One region of the Ruegeria sp. AB9 genome, then DNA from elsewhere that is predicted to be linked to it. Evidence: riboswitches for the same ligand, from Rfam matches in the RefSeq annotation. Region 1 holds a riboswitch; the other holds the start of a gene.
The links. Region 1 has a riboswitch for cobalamin ahead of ACR0K5_RS18755 (DUF1636 family protein). Riboswitches for the same ligand answer to the same signal wherever they lie in the genome.

Region 1 (3,415 bases):
CGAGGATTTGGATTGGATCATTCCGGGCGCTGAATCCGAAGCCGCGAAGGCGTCTGTGTTGCTGCAAGCAGGTCCGGCCGTTGTCATCGTTACGCGCGGAGGCGACGGGGCCAACGGGTATCTGGCAGATGGTTCAGAGGTCTCGGTTCCGGTGAAGCCTGTCGAAGTTGTTGATACAGTCGGCGCAGGTGACACGTTTAACGCTGGTGTCCTGACCCAGCTTAGCCGCGCGGGGCATCTCACTAAAGCAGGGCTACGAAACATGACCGCGGAAAGCTTGCGAGCGGCCATGGCATTGGGCGCTGACGTTGCCGCTGTGACTGTGTCACGAGCCGGGGCCGAACCACCTTGGGCGCATGAGCTTTGATCGGTAGAATGGCACAATGAAACGATCAGAAATCAACCGCATCAAATCCGAGGCACAGGCGTTCATTCAGTCTTTCGGTGCCGTGTTGCCACCCTTTGCGGATTGGTCGCCGGAGCAAATGCGCAGCCCTGTGGCCGAAACGATCCGTAGTCGCGGATTGGGGTGGGATATTACCGATTACGCTCAAGGCCGGTTCGACAAGCTTGGCTTGTTCCTGTTCACCCTTCGAAACGGTGAAGTGAGTGATCTCACATCCGGTCGTGGGATGCTCTATGCGGAAAAGCTGCTGATTTCGAAAGATCAACAGCTATCGCCGATGCACCGGCATATTGTCAAAGCGGAAGACATCATCAACCGGGGTGGTGGCGATCTGGTTCTGGAAATCTATGCGTCGGATCCAAGCGGCGGAATTGACCGGAACAATCCGGTGACGGTCCCGAGCGATGCCTGCCCTGTTACCTTGCAACCCGGAGAGCATTTGCGACTTAAGCCGGGGCAAAGCGTGACATTGATGCCCGGCGTCTGGCATGCCTTCTGGGCCGAACATGGCGATTGCCTCATAGGTGAGGTTTCGACTGTGAATGATGACCGTACGGATAATGTGTTTGAAGACCCGATCCCTCGGTTCTCTAAAATCGAAGAAGATGCTAAGCCGGATTTTCTTCTTGTGTCAGACTATTAGCCTCATTTTGGATAGAGTCGCGCAAACAGGAAGACAGACCCAACGCTCGCAATGCGATCCAGCCCCCGATCTTTCTGCCGCTTGACAAGTCTTGCGTCGCCAGACTAGCTGATCGGGATGGTTCCGTAAGGGATGAAAATGGGAATACGGTGCGGCGCCGGAATGCGCCAAGTCCGTGACTGCCCCCGCAACTGTAAGCGGAGAGCGACGCCACTGTGCCACTGATCCGAAAGGGTTGGGAAGGTGGGCCGAGCTGTGACCCGCAAGTCAGGAGACCTGCCATCGCATGGTAAACCAACCCGAGGCGGGGCGTCTCGGAAGGAGGCTTGATGGCGCGGTTGCGTGAAATTTCGGTATTTGCCCCCGATCTGACTCTGGCAAAAGACGGAGAGGGCAATGACCTACTATTCTGATCACTACGTTCTGATCTGTTCGACATGTCAGGGGCCGATCCCAGCCGAGGCTGCGCAAAAAGTGCTGGATGCTCAGCTTCCGGACGGTTTTGAAACCCGGATGATTGCATGCATGGCAGGTTGTGAACGGGCCATGACCGTTGGCTTTCAGGCCGCTGGCAAAGCTCAGTACCTATTTGGTGATATTGAAACGGCAGGCGACCTGACGGCGCTGGTCGATTTTGCAACCCAGTTTGGTGACAGCGACGATGGCTGGACCAGTGCGTCGGATCGGCCCCCTGCCCTCTTTACAAAGACCTTATCGCGGATGCCCGCCTTGCCATTGGCGGGCGCGTCATGAGTTTTCTGGTTGCTGAGGATCTGGAGTATTACGCCCTCAACGGCGATGTCTTACTGAAAAATGTGTCATTCAGTCTGGACGAAGGTTCAATTCTGGCAATTGCCGGACCGAACGGTGCCGGGAAGACCACGCTGCTGAAACTGCTGTGCGGGATCGAGCGGATCGCGTTGGGTGATGTTCGGATTCGAGGCCAAAGTCTTCGCAACCTGTCCGCCCGCCAGCGCGCCCAATCCATTGCCGTGGTTGGCCAGCAGGAAATGCCGGACGGACGCATGCGCCTGCAAGACTATGTTGCCTTGGGGCAAATCCCGATTCAGGGTGACCGATCGGCGGCTCAGCACAAGGCTGATCTGGAACGGGTGCTAACGACGACCGAGCTGTCTCACTTCGCGAACAAACCGATGAGCCAATTATCAGGTGGTGAACGTCAGCGTGCTCATATCGCGCGTGCACTGGCGCAAAACCCGTCTTTGCTGTTTTTGGACGAACCTACCAACCATCTGGACCCTGACGCCAAGGGGCACATGCTGTCGCTGGTTGCTGATCTGGGTGTGACGGTCGTCATGATTGTCCACGATCTGGTGATGATCCCGGAATTTGCCACCCATGTGGCGTTGATGAAAGCTACGCGCCTGACAGGGTTTGGGCCTGTTAGCGAAGTTCTGACCCCTGATCGCGTGCGTGACACGTTTGGCGTGGATTACCTGTGCTTTCAACATGAAGGTCGCATGATCCCGGCGCTGGATATCCGAAAACGAAAACTGTCATCATAACAGGAGCTTAAAATGATGCAGAAACTCTGGCCGGTGGCTCTTTTCACTGGCCTCGCTAGCGGTGCGGCGGCGGATGCTGTGACCGTAGATAACTGCGGCGAACCGTTGGTTTTTGAAACGGCGCCCGAGCGTCTGGTCGTGCATGACATGAACATGACGGATATGGCTTTCGCTTTGGGTTTGCAGGACAAAATCGTGGGCCTGACCGGAATTACTGGTTGGTACAAAACAAGCCCTGATTTTGATGCTCAGCGCGGCGAAATCCCAGAGCTTGCCCCTAAATATCCGACCATTGAAAACCTCGTGGCCGTCGAACCCGATCTGTTCTTTGCGGGTTGGTACTATGGCATGAAACCCGGCGGCGATGTCACGCCCGCCACTCTGGAGCCTTTCGGAATCAAAACCATGGTTCTGACCGAAAGCTGCGTTCATCTCGACAAGGACCGCTCCGAGGCCAGCATGGACCTGCTGTTTGATGACGTTCTGCGTCTGGGCAAGGTCATGCAGGTTGAGGATAAGGCTGAGGCACTGATCACCGGCTGGAAAGACCAATTATCCAGCATCGAAGCAAAAACAGCCGATCTGAAAAAACCTCGTGTGTTCCTGCTGGACGGACCCGCCGATGCTCCGTTCACCGCCGGCAAGTTCGCCATTCCCGATGCAATGATTGCAGCTGCCGGGGGTGAGAACGTGACCCATGATCTGGACACAAGCTGGGGCCGCACGTCGTGGGAGGCCGTGGCCGCTTCTAACCCGGAGTTTCTGGTTCTGCTCGACTATCAGTCCGGCAATGGAGCAGCAGACACCTTCCAGTTTCTGAAAGATCATCCTGTGATGTCG
Region 2 (3,415 bases), on a different contig from region 1:
ATGCGGGGGTTGCCGAGGTGGTCGTCACGCCAGACAGCAAGCTGATCGGCAAATGCCCCCGCGAGCTTTTGTTCCGCAAGACCTATGGCATGTCGCTGCTGGCCATTCACCGGGGCGAAGAGACGCTCAGCCATGTCGAGACGGACGACCACAAATCCACTCAGATCGGACTCGAGAAATTCCAGGCGGGTGATATGCTTGTGGCGCATACCAGATGGGACAACCTGATGCGGATCAAGCGTGATCCGGATTTTGTTGTTGTGACGACTGACTTTCCACAAGACGAGCTGAGGCCGCAGAAGGTCGGCTGGGCGCTGGCATTTTTTGCCATTTCACTGTCCTTGATTCTATTCACAGATGTCCGGCTTTCGCTGTGCCTGCTGACCGGAGCGGCAGGCATGATGCTGACACGGGTGCTGAGCGTGGATGAGGCATACCGGGCTGTTGGATGGAACACCGTTTTCCTGCTTGCCTGCCTCATACCATTGGGGCAAGCCGTGCAGAACACTGGCACCGCTGCATGGATTGCGCAGCAGATCATGGTAATTCTGGACGGCTGGCCGCTCTGGTCACTGCAAACCGGTATCGCCATTCTGGCTACAGCCTTTTCGCTGGTCATGTCGAATGTCGGGGCTACGGTCCTGCTCGTGCCGCTTGCAGTGTCGATTGCGGTGGCGGCAGGAGGGAACCCATCCGTCTTTGCTCTGACAGTCGCCATCTCCACCTCGAACAGCTTCATCATTCCAACCCATCAGGTGAACGCGCTGATCATGGGGCCGGCAGGTTACAAAGTGATGGATTTCGTGCGCTCGGGCGGAGTTATGACGGCTCTGTTTTTGGTCGTCTCGCTGGTTATGATCAACCTCATATATTAAGGCGAAAAGATCGGTTGTATTCGATGGCCTTTTCCCTCGTTCAAAAAGGCTCAGCTAAGGCAACCCGTCATCACGGTGGGCTACCCTCCATAAGATGTTGATAATCGCCGGGCTCATCCCAGACTAATCCCCTGCACACGATGCCGCCCATCGCCGTCCAGAGGTCGCTTTTTCTCCCTCGGCATAAATGTTACGCGCGACTCGCTTGACAAGCAGGCCAGCGGTGCCGCATGTCCCTTTCGTTGGTGTCGGCGACAGCCGATGAAAAGGGAATGCGTCAACGGGTTTACCGCCAAACGCAGCCGCCCCCGCGACCGTGAACGGAGAGGGTGCCCAATGCCACTGGCCACAGGCCGGGAAGGCGGGACATCCGACAGAGGCCCGCCTCTGGTATCTGCAAGCCGGGAGACCTGCCAACAACCGAAGTTGAAACCGGGCGGGGTGTTCCGGTGTCGGGTCCGTGACCAATCGTGGCCCGCATGAAACCCCGTCCCCCGCGAAGAGGATTTGGGGGGATGAGAGACATGACCGAAACTACACCAGTCGAGTTGCTGGTCTGTACCACCTGCCGGCGCGGGTCGCCTGTTGAAGATGACGCGCAGCGGCCTGGCACGTTGCTGCACAAGGCGCTTGAGCAAGCTGACCTGCCCGAGGGCATCACCCTGAAAGCCGTAGAGTGCCTGTCGAACTGTGACGAAGGCTGCTCCATCGTATTGCGCGGAGGTCCGGATCGCTGGACTTTCGTGTACGAGCACCTCAACGAAACCGACCATGTCGAGACCATCGTGGAGGGTGCCACGAAGTACCTCGCGACCGAGGATGGCCTGGTCAAATGGCGTGAACGCCCCGAACATTTCCGCAAAAACTGCGCAGCCCGCATTCCCCCGATTGGAGCCCCGAAATGAGCACTCTTGAAAAACTCCCCGTCACTGTGATCACCGGCTTTCTGGGCTCCGGCAAGACCACGCTGGTCAAGCACCTGATGCAGAACCCGCAAGGCAAGCGCCTTGCCGTTGTGGTCAACGAGTTTGGCGATGTGGGCGTCGATGGCGACATCCTGAAATCCTGCGCCATCCCTGATTGCCCAGCAGAAAATATCATGGAGCTGGCGAACGGCTGCATCTGCTGCACGGTGGCCGATGATTTCATCCCAACCATCGAGGCACTGATGGCGCTGGAGCCGCGCCCCGATCACATCCTGATCGAAACCTCGGGACTGGCGCTTCCAAAGCCACTGTTGAAAGCGTTTGACTGGCCCGATATCCGCTCGAAAATCACCGTTGATGGCGTGATCGCGCTGGCGGATGCCGAGGCCGTCGCTGCCGGTCGGTTTGCTCCGAATGTCGAGGCTGTGGACGCCCAGCGCCTGGCCGATGACTCGATCGACCATGAAACGCCCCTCTCCGAAGTGTTCGAGGATCAGATCTCGTGTGCCGACATCATCTTGCTGACCAAGCCGGATCTGGCCGGCCCGGAAGGTGTCGCAAAGGCCAAAGAGGTCATCGCAGCCGAAGCCCCGCGCCCGCTGCCGGTGGTTGAAGTCGCCGAAGGTGCCGTAGACGTACGCGTCGTGCTGGGCCTTGAGGCTGCCGCCGAAGATGACATGGACGCCCGGCCGAGCCACCACGACGGTCACCACGACCACGAGCATGACGATTTCGAAAGCATCATTGTCGAACTGCCTGAACAGACCGACCCGGCCCAACTTGTTGCCAATATCGAACGTCTGGCCAATGAGCTGAACATCCTGCGCGTCAAAGGGTATGCCGCCGTTCAGGGCAAACCCATGCGCCTGCTGGTTCAGGCTGTCGGTGCCCGCGTCCGTCATCAGTATGACCGCCCTTGGGCGCCCGGCGAGGAACGCCGCTCGCGTCTGGTCGTGATCGCCGAGCATGATGACATCAAAGAAGCCGCAATCCGCGATATCCTCGTGGGCGTGACCGAGGCAGCCGAGTAAAACCCATGCACGTCGTCTTCCGCGAAAGCCACGGGCTCGAGGAAACCGAGACCCCGACCGATCTGGGCCAAAGCCCGGCGGATCTGGTGGTGCTGTCGTTCTCCGATAGTGACCTTGGCGCTTTCGCGGCAGGTTGGCATCGTGGTGGCGGGCCTGAGGGACGTATGCCGACCTTGCGGCTGGCAAATTTGACGGCGCTGAAACACCCGCTGTCGGTCGATACCTATGTCGAACAGACGCTCGAAGGTGCCAAAGGCATCCTGATACGACTGATCGGCGGCGTGCCCTATTGGTCTTACGGCCTTCAACAGGTTCTGGCGTTGGCCCAATCTAAGGGCATCGCCCTGGCCGTTTTACCAGCGGACGGGCGCGAGGATAACCGGCTGGATGACTATTCCACCCTGCCCGTCTCGACCCTGCGACGCCTGTCGCATCTTTGCGACACGGGTGGCGAGGTCGCGGCCCAGGCTGCACTGGCGCAAATGGCTCTGGCAGCGGGGCTCTATGCAGGACCTGTTATGGGGGCCAAAACGCTGCCTGAATGCGGTGTCTGGTGTCCTGATCAAGGCGTAATCCCGGCGGA

Region 2: another riboswitch for cobalamin. It lies ahead of ACR0K5_RS18095 (DUF1636 family protein); the one in region 1 lies ahead of ACR0K5_RS18755 (DUF1636 family protein).

What each region holds. Positions count from the first base shown of each region.
Region 1 covers NZ_JBQGAA010000011.1:79,038-82,452, reverse strand. Annotated here, with positions in the region: gene ACR0K5_RS18765 (carbohydrate kinase family protein) at 1-367, shown strand, start outside; gene ACR0K5_RS18760 (D-lyxose/D-mannose family sugar isomerase) at 384-1,049, shown strand; cobalamin riboswitch at 1,153-1,347, shown strand; gene ACR0K5_RS18755 (DUF1636 family protein) at 1,446-1,802, shown strand; gene ACR0K5_RS18750 (ABC transporter ATP-binding protein) at 1,799-2,575, shown strand; gene ACR0K5_RS18745 (ABC transporter substrate-binding protein) at 2,588-3,415, shown strand, end outside.
Region 2 covers NZ_JBQGAA010000010.1:89,084-92,498, forward strand. Annotated here, with positions in the region: gene ACR0K5_RS18090 (SLC13 family permease) at 1-875, shown strand, start outside; cobalamin riboswitch at 1,102-1,307, shown strand; gene ACR0K5_RS18095 (DUF1636 family protein) at 1,400-1,780, shown strand; gene cobW (cobalamin biosynthesis protein CobW) at 1,777-2,832, shown strand; gene cobN (cobaltochelatase subunit CobN) at 2,838-3,415, shown strand, end outside.